Regions from separate parts of the Streptomyces sp. NPDC088553 genome, predicted to be linked through region 2. Evidence: riboswitches for the same ligand, from Rfam matches in the RefSeq annotation. Region 2 holds a riboswitch; each other region holds the start of a gene.
What was found. Region 2 has a riboswitch for cyclic di-AMP ahead of ACIP8Z_RS34550 (transglycosylase family protein). Riboswitches for the same ligand answer to the same signal wherever they lie in the genome.
Positions count from the first base shown of each region.

Region 1: linked by a shared signal. The riboswitch ahead of ACIP8Z_RS11850 (peptidoglycan DD-metalloendopeptidase family protein) and the one ahead of ACIP8Z_RS34550 (transglycosylase family protein) in region 2 are both predicted to bind cyclic di-AMP.
Region 3: linked by a shared signal. The riboswitch ahead of ACIP8Z_RS06590 (transglycosylase SLT domain-containing protein) and the one ahead of ACIP8Z_RS34550 (transglycosylase family protein) in region 2 are both predicted to bind cyclic di-AMP.
Region 4: linked by a shared signal. The riboswitch ahead of ACIP8Z_RS20600 (M23 family metallopeptidase) and the one ahead of ACIP8Z_RS34550 (transglycosylase family protein) in region 2 are both predicted to bind cyclic di-AMP.

Region 1 is NZ_JBIVMG010000003.1:564,445-567,876, reverse strand. It holds gene ACIP8Z_RS11865 (helix-turn-helix domain-containing protein) at 1-387, shown strand, start outside; gene ACIP8Z_RS11860 (DUF6126 family protein) at 422-577, shown strand; gene ACIP8Z_RS11855 (tyrosine-protein phosphatase) at 585-1,406, opposite strand; cyclic di-AMP (ydaO/yuaA leader) riboswitch at 1,767-1,954, shown strand; gene ACIP8Z_RS11850 (peptidoglycan DD-metalloendopeptidase family protein) at 1,959-2,945, shown strand; gene ACIP8Z_RS11845 (SGNH/GDSL hydrolase family protein) at 3,128-3,432, shown strand, end outside.
Region 2 is NZ_JBIVMG010000014.1:58,100-61,531, forward strand. It holds gene eno (phosphopyruvate hydratase) at 1-836, opposite strand, end outside; gene ACIP8Z_RS34550 (transglycosylase family protein) at 1,205-1,930, opposite strand; cyclic di-AMP (ydaO/yuaA leader) riboswitch at 1,934-2,107, opposite strand; gene ACIP8Z_RS34555 (transglycosylase family protein) at 2,366-3,432, opposite strand, start outside.
Region 3 is NZ_JBIVMG010000002.1:313,065-316,496, forward strand. It holds gene ACIP8Z_RS06580 (phosphocholine-specific phospholipase C) at 1-250, shown strand, start outside; gene ACIP8Z_RS06585 (hypothetical protein) at 336-938, opposite strand; cyclic di-AMP (ydaO/yuaA leader) riboswitch at 1,281-1,464, shown strand; gene ACIP8Z_RS06590 (transglycosylase SLT domain-containing protein) at 1,470-2,372, shown strand; gene ACIP8Z_RS06595 (phosphoribosyltransferase family protein) at 2,366-3,432, opposite strand, start outside.
Region 4 is NZ_JBIVMG010000006.1:22,995-26,426, forward strand. It holds gene ACIP8Z_RS20595 (quinone oxidoreductase family protein) at 1-230, shown strand, start outside; gene ACIP8Z_RS20600 (M23 family metallopeptidase) at 412-1,563, opposite strand; cyclic di-AMP (ydaO/yuaA leader) riboswitch at 1,575-1,720, opposite strand; gene ACIP8Z_RS20605 (PP2C family protein-serine/threonine phosphatase) at 1,922-3,151, opposite strand; gene ACIP8Z_RS20610 (MFS transporter) at 3,349-3,432, opposite strand, start outside.

The DNA of each region.
Region 1 (3,432 bases), on a different contig from region 2:
GAGACGCCTCCCGAGCGCGATCCCGTCGTCCGTGCCGGGCGCTCCGAACCCGTCGAGGCCGACGGCTGGATCTACCGCCAGGCGGGCGGTGCCGGGCGGGCCCTGCAGTGTCTGCGGGTCCACGTGCCGTACGCCACCCGGGGTGACATCGTGCGCGTCCACGCCGGCGAGGAGTGGATCCACGTCCTGGAGGGCCGGGTGCGGCTCGCGCTCGGCGAGGCCGTCCACGTCCTCGATCCCGGGGACAGCGCGCACTTCGACTCGCTGACCCCGCACCGGATCGGGGCGGCGACCCCCGGCGGGGCCGAGCTGCTCTTCGTCCACACCCTGATGCAGAGCCCCGTCGCCGAGCTGTGTCTCGGCGACGGAACTCCGCACCGTCGCTGATCCCGCGCATTTCCTTCGACAGAAAAGGACCGAGATGTCCGAGAAGTCACGAGCTGTCACCGGCGAGGAGCGAGGCGAGGGCAAGTTCCCCAAGGGTCTCGTCCTGCGCCTCTTCGCCTACCTGATCGCCGGCCACCTCTTCGCCGGCTTCCTCTACCTGCTCTTCATGCTCGGCGGGCAGAACCAGTAGGTCCTGGTCACGCCTCCGTGAGCAGCCGCTCGCGCAGTCGCTCACGGGTCTCCGGGGACAGCTTCAGGCCCTTCGAGAGGTAGGCGTCCACCGAGCCCCAGGTCGCCTCGATCGTCTCGAAGGCGCCCCGCAGATACTCCACCCGCGCGTCGAACAGCGGGCTCAGCAGCTCCATCACCTCGGGCGACATCGCGTCCGGGGCGGTGGAGCTGCGGCGTACCTTGTAGCGGCGGTGCGGGTCGTTCGACTTCACGTAGTCGGCCTCGATCGCCTCCCGCTCGACCCCGAGGGCCAGCAGGGTGATCGCGATGGACAGCCCGGCGCGGTCCTTGCCGGCCGCGCAGTGCATCAGGGCGGGGAGGCTGTCCTCGGCCAGCGCGTGCAGGACCCGGCTGTGCTCCGTGGTCCGCTCGACCACCATCTTCCTGTACGAGTCGGACATTCGGGTCGCGGCCTTGCCGTCGCCGAGGATGCCCCGCAGCTGCTCGATGTCGCCGTCGCGGACCAGCTTCCAGAACTCCTTTCCGTCGGCGGGGTCGTTGAGGGGTATGTTCACGTTCCGTACACCCGGAAGATCGACGTCCGGGCCCTCGACATGCCGGTCGGCGAGGTTCCGGAAGTCGAAGACGGTGTGCAGGCCGAGCGAGTCGAGGAAGGCGATGTCCTCCTCGGTGGCGTGGGCGAGGTGGCCGCTGCGGTAGAGGCGGCCGGGGTGCACGGCACGCCCGTCCGTCGTCGGCAGGCCGCCCACGTCCCGGAAGTTGCGGACCTCGGCCAGCTCGGGTTCGTTCGCTTCGATGGGCGGGACCTGCGGCAGCTGCTGCGTCACGGATGCTCCTGGTGGTCGACGTTCGGGTGCCCGACGCGAGATCGGTTCCAGGGGCAATCATCCAGGTGGGGCCGCGATGGTGCACCCCCCAGGACGGGAATGGGTGATCTGTCCGAATTGAGGCCTTGCGTATAACGCGACCTGTTTACAGGCGAGATGGGCTTCGACGCGTGAGCAGGGTCATAGAAGTGACGGATCGTGGCCGACGGGCCCGAGCAATTGCCGTACGTAAAACGGAAATCGAGGGTCCGTCATCCACGGAGGGTGACCGGAATTCCGGGTGAAAGGCCGTAGCCGGAAAGCCGGGAGAAATCATTGGCTTGTTCGCGCCGACCCCGCTCGTCTAGCGTCACCGTCAATCCGGTCGGACCGCCGAATCCTGCCACCGTCCGGAATTCCACTCATCCCATGCGTGGCAGGAGCGGGGGACCCAGGAAGTACGCCGGTCCCGCGACGCAGGACGGCTCGGGGTGAAGCCGCGTGAGAGCGCGGCCGGACATCTCCAGTCCGAACCCGACAGCTCACCTCGTAGGCGCCGGAGAGGAATTCGCCATGCCCGCGAAGGGTAAGCACCGCCGCATCAAGTCCAACCGCCTCACCCGCGGAATCGCCGCCGCCGGTACGGGAGGCGCCGTCGTCGCCCTCCCGCTCCTCGGTGCCACCGGCGCCCACGCCGCCGAGCAGGCCGCCCCGGCCGCCGCTCCCGGCCAGGCCGTCAGCGCCGCCGCCCAGGTGAAGGCCCCCGCCGTCGCCAAGGCGGCGCCCGCCGCCGCGAAGGCCGCTCCCAAGACGTACTCCGTCGTGCGGGGCGACTACCTGTCGAAGATCGCCGCCGAGCACCACCTCACCGGTGGCTGGCAGAAGCTGTACGCGGACAACCGTCAGGTCGTCGGCGAGAACCCCTCGCTCATCCTGCCCGGTATGAAGCTCACCCTCGGCGCCAAGAGCACCGCCAAGGCCGCCGCGCCGAAGAGCGCCGCGCCCAAGGCCGCCGCCAAGAGCTCCGAGAAGAACGGCGACACCTCGCGCGCCTCCCGGAGCAGCGAGCGCTCGGCCGCCCCGGCCGCGAGCGCCCCGGCCGCGGACACGTCCACCGCGAAGACCGCGCAGTCCTCCGGCGCCGCGACCTCCGCCTCCGGCTGGTTCGCCCCGGTCAACGGCGGCATGTCCACCCCGTACCGCGCCGCCGGCTCCATGTGGTCCTCCGGCTACCACACCGGTGTCGACTTCATGGCCTCCACCGGCACGACGATCGTCGCGGTCGGCCCCGGCACCGTCTACTCCGCCGGCGACGGCGGCGCGTACGGCAACCAGGTCGTCATCCAGCACGCCGACGGCACCTTCTCGCAGTACGCCCACCTCTCCTCGATCTCCGTCTCCGCCGGCCAGACCGTGAGCGGCGGCGAGCAGATCGGCCTCTCCGGCGCGACCGGCAACGTCACCGGCCCGCACCTGCACTTCGAGATCCGCACCGGGCCGGACTACGGCTCCGACATCGACCCGATCGCCGCCCTTCGTCAGCACGGTGTGAACATCTGACGCTCCGTCGCCACCGGCGTCACCGGTCGTCGCCCCGAGGCCCGGCACACATGTGCCGGGCCTCCGGCGTGTTCCCGGTCTATTCCGGCTTGGCAAATTCTTTATCGGTGGCATATATCACCCGACGTCAACCCCTCCTTACGGTCGCGTAGGTCACATCCGAAGGGGAAGGATGTGCTCCCGTGGCAGACGATTCGAGATCAAGAGACAAGAACGCATTCGGGTCGTACGCGGCGATCGGTGACAGCTTCACCGAGGGCGTCGGAGACCCCGGGCCCGACGGGACGTACGTCGGCTGGGCGGACCGCTTCGCGGTGCTGCTCGCCGACCAGCTGCCGGAGCACGACGCCTTCCGCTACGCCAACCTGGCCGTACGCGGGCGCCTCCTCGACCAGATCGTGGCGGAACAGGTCCCCCGGGCGAAGGAACTCGCCCCCGACCTGGTGACCTTCTGCGCCGGCGGAAACGACATCATCCGCCCCGGCAC
Region 2 (3,432 bases):
TACGCGGAGACGAGCTCCTCGTAGTACTCGGTCATCTCGGCGGCCGAGCGGGACTTGCCCTCGAACTCGTACTTGCCGTCCTTGTAGAACTCGGACGCGGCCACGTCGAGCGCGAGCGCGACGTCGGAGCCCGGGGTGTAGCCGGCCTCCTTGATGGCCTCGACGATGAGGTCGAGGGCGGCGCGGTTCGACTCGAGGTTCGGCGCGAAGCCGCCCTCGTCGCCGAGGCCGGTGGAGAGGCCCTTGCGCTTCAGGACGGCCTTGAGGGTGTGGTAGATCTCGGCGCCCCAGCGGAGGGCCTCGGAGAAGGACTCCGCGCCGATCGGGGCGATCATGAACTCCTGGATGTCGACGTTGGAGTCGGCGTGCGACCCACCGTTGAGGATGTTCATCATCGGAACGGGCAGCAGGTGCGCGTTCGGGCCGCCGAGGTAACGGAAGAGCGGGAGGTCCGAGGCCTCGGACGCGGCGTGCGCGACGGCGAGGGAGACGCCGAGGATGGCGTTGGCGCCGAGGGAGCCCTTGTTCTCGGTGGCGTCCAGGTCGAACATGGCCTGGTCGATCAGGCGCTGCTCGGTGGCGTCGTAGCCGACGAGCTCCGGGCCGATCTGCTCGATGACGGCGAGGACGGCCTTCTCGACACCCTTGCCCAGGTAGCGGTTCGGGTCACCGTCGCGAAGCTCGATGGCCTCGAACGCACCGGTGGAGGCGCCGGACGGAACAGCAGCACGACCGGTGCTGCCGTCGTCGAGGCCGACCTCGACCTCGACCGTGGGGTTGCCTCGGGAGTCCAGGATTTCCCGGGCTACGACGACGTCGATGGACGGCACGAGCATCTCCTTTTTGGGATGTGACGCTGGATGTGACGCAAGGTCGGTGCAGGGTCGCTTGGCCTTGCGACAAGAGCCTAACCGGCTCGGGGGCTCCGGCCAGCCGGGCGCCCGCCCCCTGGGACGAAAAAGGACCCAAGGGCATGCATGTCGGGACGAAGGGCCCCAGAACTACCGGCCGGTAACCGGGGCGGGCCGCCCGGTTCTCCCGCGAGCCCTCCTCCTGGTACCGCTGCCGGTCCCTCCGTACGCCTCCGGAAACGGGGGAACCCCGGCCCGACGCGCACGGGGGATGGGCGCGTCGGGCCGGGGTGGTCACCGCGGGAGGGTCGGAGGGGCCGCGTGAGCCGCCGGACTCACGCGGGCCGCCGGGCTCACTTCAGGTGAAGCTGCTGGCCCGGGTAGATCAGGTCGGCGTTCTCGACGACGTCCTTGTTCAGCTCGAAGAGCTTGGCCCAGCCGCCCTTGACGCCGTGCGCCTGGGCGATCTTGCTGAGGGTGTCGCCGGCCGCGACCTTGTACTCGCCGTCACCCTTCTTGACCTTCTTGCCGGTCGGGGTGGTGACGGTCTTCTTCGCGGCGGCCTGCGGAGCGGCCTGCTGCTGCGTGGCCTTCTTCGGGGCCTGGCGCTGCTCGCTGCGGGTGGTCGGCTGCTCGGCCTTCCGCTCCTGCTTCGGCTGCTGGGTGCTCTGCTGCGGCGCGCTCTCGGCGGCGCCGGTGTTCGGCGAGGCGCTGGAGAGACCCACGCCGCAGGACGGCCAGGCGCCCTTGCCCTGGCCCGCGAGGACCTTCTCGGCGATGGCGATCTGCTGGGACTTCGACGCCTGGTTGGCGGTCGAGGCGTAGGCGGTGCCGCCGTACGCGGCCCAGGTGGAGGCGGAGAACTGCAGGCCGCCGTAGTAGCCGTTGCCCGTGTTGATGGACCAGTTGCCACCGGACTCGCACGCGGCGACGGTGTCCCACTCGGAGACCGTGGCGGCCGAGGCGGTGCCCGCGGTCATCAGCGGGGCGGCGACGGCGACACCGGTGACGCCGACGAGCGTGACGACCTGGGTGGCCTTGGAGGGACGGCGGTGTTTGCCCTTACCGGAAAACAGCATGGAGATTCTCCTCACCGACGCCTGTGAGGTGAGCTGTCGGGTTCGGGCCGGAAAGTTGCCCGGCCGCGTGTCCTAGCACGCGGCTTCACCCCAAGCCGTTCGCCGGCCGTCTGTCTCAACGGCCGGGACCGGCACTTACCTTGGGTCCCCCACTCCTGCCTTCGGCGCTTGCGCGACGACTGTTCCCATCGGCCGACGGCAGGATTCGGCGTTTCGGTCGACGGGGCCCGCGGTGGCGAGCGGTGACGACCGTAGACACAGACCCACCGGAAGTTCAAAGAGGCGTATTGCGGAAATAACGCCCCTACTTGCCTTCCGGTGGGGGGTGTTTATGCAGGTGAGAGGTGACGGAAGCGAAGTTTGCGGGCGTGACACGCCAGTTGGGGCGAAGAGACCCATGTCTCACTTGCCCAGAACCGGACATACGCCCCCGAATCACTCCGCCGACGCGGTCGAACCCGTCGTCAGGTCGAGAGCCTGACCAGGGAGGATGAGGTCCGGATCGAGGCCCACCGTCTGCCTGTTGGCGTCATAGAGGGCCGTCCAGCCGCCGGGGAGTTCGTTCTCCTGGGCGATGTCGGACAGATTGTCGCCCGGCTGTACGAGGTAGGCGCCCGACTTGCCCTGACTGTCCGTTGCGTCCGATTCCTTCGAGGCGTCAGCCGGGGACCCCTTCAGAGGGCTTTCGGTCAGCTTGTTACCCGATGAAGCATGTCTACCCGAATCGACAGAACTGTCCGGGTTGCCGGTTTCCTCCGGGGCGGCGTCGCCCCGGTGCTTCCCGGTTCCGGGAGTGGCCGACGACACGTCATCCGTCGGCCCGCCGGGCGCGGTGGCCCCCGGCGCGGTGGGCGTACCGGGCGTAACCGGCGTAAGGGACTCATCGGGCGCGCCCGGTGTGGTGGGCACGGTCGGGTGGCTCGGGTCCGTCGACACGGAGGGGCTCGCCGGGGTGGTCGGCGTGACGGGAGCGGTCGGCGAGACGGGCGCGGCGGGTGCGGTGGGCGAAGCCGTCCCCGTGGCCTTCTTCGCGTCCGCGGACGCCTCGGCCTTCTCCGGGGACCCCTCCGAGGCCCCGGGGAGGCCGGTGGTCCAGTTCGACTCGGGAACCGGCCCCGTGGGGGCCTTGGGGACGCTCGCGGGTCCGGGGTCCACGCCGGGCGACGTGCCGTCGTTCGTCAGGCCGGCGATCGGCGCGCAGGTGGCCCACTCGGTGGAGCCCTTGGCAAGGGCCTTCTCGGCCACCGCGATCTGCTGGGCGCGGCTGGCCAGGTCGGGGCTGGGCGCGTACGCCAGACCGCCGTTCCGCTCCCAGCTGTCCTGGGTGAACTGGAGTCCGCCGTACATGCCGTTGCCGAAGTTGGCGCTCCACTGGCCGCCGGACTCGCACTCGGCGACCCGGTCCCAGGTGGCGGCGTCGGCGGCGGAGGCGGACCCGGTGGCGAGCAGCGGGAGCGCCATGGCGGAGCCGGTCACGCCCGCGGCGACGACGATGGCGGGGG
Region 3 (3,432 bases), on a different contig from region 2:
GGCCCTGTGGTTCAAGCTGAGCAACACCTCGGCCGGACCGGTGACCTTCACGATCCGCTCGAACGCCTACCGCACCGACGGCCCCTGGACCTACACGGTCCCGGCCAACTCCACACGGGAGGACTTCTTCAACGCGGTCGCCTACAACAACGGCTGGTACGACTTCACCGTTCTGGCCGACATCGACGGGACCTGGTCGCGCCGGTACACCGGTCACATCGAGACCGGAGCTCCGAGCATCACCGGCTGATCCCGCCCCCGGATGCGGGGCGGCGGCCGCTTCGGCGCCGCCCCGCACCTGCGGACAGGCCATCAGGCATGGGGCGTCAGGGCCGTCAGCGTCCGGCGTGCGCCGCGCGGTGGATCGTCGCGTCGAGAAGGGCCACCGCCTCGGCGGCCGTACGGCCCGGGGCACGGTTCCACGGCCCGATCAGCTCGTGCCACCCCCGCGACCGGAGCTCGGCCATGATCCAGGCTGCCGCCTCGTTCATCGTGGCCGCGCTGCCGAAGCCGAGACGGTGCGCGGCGAGGAGGGCACCGCAGACACACCGGGCCCCGCGGCGGTCTCGCAGCTTGTACGGGGCGTTCTGCCAGCCCCACTCCGTCAGCACGAGGCGCGCGTAGCCGAGGTGGACCGAGGGGCGCAGCTCTGGCCGGCCGACACGGCGCCAGGCGTGCAGCCGGTCGGGCAGGACGGCCCCGATCCGGCCGGGGAGCCGATGCTCGGCGGGAGGGGACGGCGGCAGCGCTGCGAGCGCGTCGGCGACGAGCCGCTCCACCGGCACGGTGAGCAGGTCACGCCAGCTCTCCACGGCGGGCGCGGACACCGGCGGCTCGGTCCAGTCCGTGACGATCCGCTGCCAGGTGGCGCTCTCGTAGAGGGCGGCGGCCTCACGGTCGAGGGTCTCGGGGGTGAGCAGGGAGGCGGAGGGCGACATCCGGGCGGCTCCTCGGTCGGGGTGACTCCATCTTTCACGAGGAATGTCGGTTTTGCGACTTATGCCCTTGAGTGCCCACGCGGCCGAACGGGGCCTTATCGCCCACTACCCCATTAACAGAATTAACGTGCATATTCGGACATTGAGCACCTGGTGATGCGACTCACTTTCCAGAAGACTCCCCGGTGATCGGAATCCGCGCAGGCCGTGCGGGACAAGGAAGTTCGATGCGCGGGAGTCGCCCTCGATCTTGAATTCCATGAATTCGGTGATCCTTTCACCGACCCCTGGACCCAGATCCTCTTGTTCTCGGTCGCATTACTGGCCTACGGTCACCTCCATTCGAGCGGATCGCCGAATCCTGCCACCGTTCGAAATACCTCCCTTTCACCCGACGGCAGGAGCGGGGGACCCACGAATACGCCGGCCCGGATTCCGGAACGGCTCGGGGTGAAGCCGCGTGCGCGCGGCCGGACATCTCCAGTCCGAACCCGACAGCTCACCCCGAAGGCGCCGGAGAGGAATCCCGTCATGCCTGCTCACGGTAAGCACCGCCGCCCCCGCCGCCGCCCCGTCTCGCGTGGACTCGCGCTCGTCGGCACGGGCGGAGCCGCTCTCGCCCTCCCGCTCATCGCCCCGGCTGTGGCCGGCGCCGCGCCTGTCTCCGGAGCTCCGGAAACCGCCGCCAAAACCATCACCGCCCCCGCCGCCCCGGTCGCCACGAAGGCCGCCGCGAAGGCTCCCGCCGCTCCCGCCGCCGCGCGCACCTACACGGTCGTCAGTGGCGACTCGCTTTCTCTGATCGCCCAGAAGAAGGGAATTCAGGGCGGCTGGAAGGGTCTTTACCGCGCCAACAAGAGCGTCGTGGGTGACAATCCGTCACTTATTCACCCGGGCCTCGAACTGACGCTTCGTCCGGGTTCCGTGAAGGTCGCCGCTCCCGCGAAGGCCGCGGCTCCCACGAAGGCGAAGAAGACCGCCACGACCGAACGGGCGAGCCGCTCCGAGCGCCGGAGCGCCACCCCGGCCGTCGCCACCACCGGTGCCTCGGCCGCCGCTCCCGCGGCCGCCGCCGCTCCGGTCCAGGCCGTGCCCGTCGCCGCCACCCAGTACGCGAACAACCTCGACGGCTGGATCCGCGAGTCGCTGGACATCATGGCCCAGCGCGGCATCCCCGGCTCGTACGAGGGGATCCACCGCAACATCATGCGGGAGTCCTCCGGCAACCCCCAGGCCATCAACCTCTGGGACTCGAACGCCGTGGCCGGCACGCCCTCCAAGGGGCTGCTCCAGGTCATCGAGCCGACCTTCCTGGCCTATCACGTGCCCGGCACGTCGATGGACCTGTTCGACCCGGTCGCCAACATCACCGCCGCCTGCAACTACGCGGCCGACCGCTACGGCTCCATCGACAACGTCAACGGCGCCTACTGATCCCGGAAGTGCCCGGTGAACCAGGAGGTGGCGAGCTCCGCCACCTCCTCCAGGGCACCCGGCTCCTCGAAGAGGTGCGTGGCGCCCTCCACGACCTCCAGCCGGCTCTCGCAGCGCAGCAGCGACTCGGCCCGCCGGTTGAGGTCCAGGACCAGCGCGTCCCTGCCTCCGACCACGAGCAGCGTCGGGGCCTTCACCCGCGCCAGGTGGTCGGCCGCGAGGTCCGGCCGGCCACCGCGTGAGACGACGGCGGCCACGGAGGACTCGGGGTCGCCCGCCGCCCACAGCCCGGCGGCCGCTCCCGTACTGGCCCCGAAGTAGCCCAGCGGGAGACCGTCGCTCTCCGGCCGCCCGGCGAGCCACTCCGTGGCGCGGGCGAGCCTGCCGGCGAGCAGCGGGGTGTCGAAGACATGCGCCCGGTCGACCGCCTCGGCCTCGGTGAGCAGGTCGAACAGCAGCGTTCCGAGTCCCGCCCGGTTGAGCGCCCCCGCCACCGCCCGATTGCGGGGACTGTGGCGGCTGCTCCCGCTGCCGTGGGCGAACAGGACGATGCCGGTCGCGCCCTCGGGCACCGCGAGTCGTCCGGCGAGCGTGACACCGTCGGCGACGGGGATCCGTACGTCCGCGTCCTGGACGACCGGTCCGTGCGCGGCGCGGATCCGGTCGAGACAGGCGATGACCTCCGCGTCCGGGGTCTGCGTGAAGTCCTGGTAGAACTGTCCGATCGCGTAGAAGATCTCCGGCGCGTGCACGCTCACCGTCTCGTCGGCCTCACCCCCGAGCCGGGCCGTCCATCCGCGGGGCGCCACCGGCACCGCGAGGATGATCCGGGCGGCGCCCCGGGCCCGTACCACCCGGCAGGCCGCCAGCGCCGTGGCGCCCGTGGCGAGACCGTCGTCCACGACCAGGACCGTTCGGCCTCCCAGGGGAACGGAAGGCCTGCTGCCCCGATAGCGGCGGGCCCGCAGATCGAGCTCGGCGTGCTCGCGCTCCTCGACCGCGGCCAGTTCACGCGCCCCGACCCCGGCCTCGTGGAGCACCCGCTCGTTCACCACCCGTA
Region 4 (3,432 bases), on a different contig from region 2:
GGCCCAGCCTCGGGGACTTCATCGCCGATCGGTCCGAACTGCTCCGACGGGCCGCCGATGTGTTCGAGTGGGTGCGCTCCAAGGCGCTTGAGGTCACCGTAACGGGCCGCTACGCATTGTCCGAGGCCGCCCAGGCCCACAGCGATCTGGAGGCTCGGCGTACCACCGGCAAGCTGCTCGTCGTTCCCGATGCGGCCGCTGTCGGGCGCCGCGGGGAGACGCTGAGCTGATCACGGGTGACGAGGTCGGGGATCTCGGAGCCGGGTCACACCCCTTCAAGATCCCTCAGCCGAGACTGGCTCACCCGTCCACGACCTCCCGGGACGGAACAGCTGGGGCCCGTCCGGCGGATCAGGGCCGGACGGGCCCAGGGCGGGCAGACCCGGTCGCCTTCGTGGCGACGCGGGTGGGTCAGAGGCTCAGGCCCTTGGAGCGCAGCCACTCCGCCGGGTCGAGGCCGGAGCCGCCGGGGGTGTGCACCTCCATGTGGAGGTGGGCGCCGGTGACGTTGCCGGTGGCGCCGACGCGGCCGATGGTCTCGCCGGTGCCCACGGTCTGGCCGGCGGAGACCGTCATGGAGGACATGTGGGCGTACCAGATCTCGGTGCCGTCCGAGAGCTCCAGGACGACGCGGTAGCCGTACGAGCCGGACCAGCCCGCCGACTTGACGGTGCCGCTGTGGACGGCCTTGAGCGGGGTGCCGGTGGGGGCGGCGAAGTCGAGGCCGGTGTGGTAGCCGGAGGACCACATCGACCCGGACTGCATGTAGGTGGCGCTGAGGCTGTACGAGGAGAGCGGCAGCGTGTAGCTCGCGGCCAGCTTGGCGAGGCGCTCGGCCTCGGCCGCCGCCTCGGCCTTCGCCTTCGCCTCGGCTTCCGCCTTCGCCTTGGCCTCCGCCTCGGCCTTGGCCTTCGCCTCGGCGGCCGCCTTCTCCGCCGCGTCGGCCTTGGCCGCGGCCTCCGCGGCGGCCTTCTCGGCCGCCGCCTTCTCCGCCGCGGCCTTCTCGGCGCCGTCGGCGGAGGCCTGCTGCTGCTCGGCCTGCTGGAGGATGCGGGCGCGCAGGGCCTCGCCCGCGTCGCCGGCGCCGGTCGCGGCCTTCGCCGCCGGACCGTCCTGGGTGACCAGGCCGGCCTGCCGCATCTGCGGGGTCCCGGTGCCCTGCTCGTCGTCGAGGGTGGCGTACGCGGTGCTGGTGAGCGGGTTCGGGTTGGCGCGGGCCGCGCTGACCGTCTCGTGGCTCTCCTCGGGGAGGAGGTCGCCGACACCGGGGAGGTCGTGGGCGTCCGGCAGGTTGAGGTCCGGGAGCGATATCGCCACCGGGGGCTTCTCCTGCGCGGTGGCGAGGCCACCCGCGCCGACGGCCGCGATCACACCGACGCCGAGGACGGTGGAGGAGCGGGCGAAGTTGGAGCGCTGCTTGACGACACGGTGGCGGCCGCCGGAGCGGCTCTCGGCGCGGAGGGATCCCTCGGTGGGGTTCCACTCGGTGTCCGGGGCGGCAGGACCCGCACCACCACCGAAGGCATCGAAGGGGGCTTCGGGTGCGGGAGTGTTGGACGCCACGAAGGCGCGCTCCTTTCCTTCCTTCTCGCCTACCGGGTTAGCTGACGGGTTCGGAGCAGGAAGGTCTCCTACGGGCACGTCGCACGGGTGCGATGGGCTCGATTCACCCCAAGTGGTGGTTCCCCGGTTCCTTTTCAGGATTCGGCGCGTGCGCACGGTGCCGTCTCTTGCGACGGCTGGGACGACCGCACTGCGTTATCGAACGTTAATAGACACGGGGTGTCGATTCCAAGCTGTTCCTCTTGATCATTCATTGAATTGGGCGGTAATGGCCCGAGTTGACCGCCCTTCAGCAGGGGAAGCCAAAACCCTCGCGATCTGACGTTATGTCAATTGTTATCGCAGTGACACCTCGCGACTACGGCTGGTGACCGGGCCCGCCGCCGGGCGATCCGGACCCGCCGGGCGGCACCACCGGCATCGTCCGGCGCCGCTCCGGCTGCCCCGTCGCCGGCCGGCTCAGCGCGAGCAGCGCCATGTCGTCGGTCGACCCGCCGCCGGTGTGCAGCCGTACGTCGTCCACGAGCGCGTCGAGCAGTTCCTCCGGCCCGGGGAAGATCCGTCCGGCGAGCCGTTCCCCCGGGTCGTAGAAGACGCCCTCGGCGTTCCGCGCCTCCGAGAGACCGTCGGTGTAGAAGAGCAGCGTCGCGCCCGGCGGATACGGCCGCGCCTCGGCCCGGTCCGGCCACGACGCCAGATCGCCCATGCCGAGCGGCAGCGCCGGCTCGCCGGGCTCCATCGTGTCCAGGCTCCCGTCCGTGTACAGCATCAGCGGAGGCGGGTGCCCGCGGTTGACGACCCGTACGAAACCGTCGAAGGTGCCGCTCCCGTCACCGCGCGGGATCTCGGCGAGGACGGCCGTGGTGAACCCCTCGAAGGCATCGAGCCCGTGCCGGCGGGTGCCCTCCCGGGCGAGGGCCCGCTCCAGCCGCTGCGCCACGCCCTCCAGGGTCCGTTCCTGCTCGGCCGCCTCCCGGAACGCCCCGATGACGACGGCGACGGCCTCGACCGCGTCCATGCCCTTGCCGCGGACGTCGCCGACCACGAGCCGTACCCCGTAGGGGGTGTCCTGGACGGCGAACAGGTCGCCGCCGATGAACGCGTCCGCCTGCGCCGCCTCGTACCGCGCCGCGCACTGCAGCCCGCCGATGCGCTCGGCGGGCGTCGGCAGCACCGCCTTCTGCGCGGTCTCCGCGATGACCCGCGCCGAGGCGAGCCGCTCGCCGCTGCGGAGGACGACCCGGTTGATGAGCACCGCGAGCACCGCGACCGTGAGCACGGTCAGGAACTCGGTGAGCGACGGGATCTCGGTCGCGGTGTCGTTGTAGATGTGCAGCCCGACGGAGGCGAGGACGGCCGCGATCCCGGTGAGCAGCGTCGTGAGGGTGGAGGAGAACGGGGCCGCGATCAGCGGGGCCGCGGAGAACATCGGCGCCGCGCTGTACTTGGGCGGCGTCAGGACGTCGAAGAAGACACCGCCCACGATGATCAGCGGCGGCAGCGCCCGGATGAACCTCCGGGCACCGCCGTACGGGCGACGGCCCTCGCCGCCCCGCCGCCCGCCGATCGCTCCTGGGGGGTGCCCCACCTGTGCTCTCCTGCCCGGTCCGTACCCGGCCGCGGCCCGTACCGCGCCCTCCCAGGGTGGCCGCCGCCACCCGGGGCGGCGACTCCCACGGGGCCGACTGGCGTACGGACCGGAGGGCCGGGCCCGGCCACGCGCGCGGGGAGCCTGGCCGGGCGCGGCCACGCGCGCGTACGGGCGGGTAGGGGCCCGGCCCCGGCTCAGTCCGCCGGCGCCGCTCCCTCCGCCAGCCGCCCGCCCCTCGCCAGGAGGGCCATCGCCGCGGCGCACCCCAGCCCCACCGC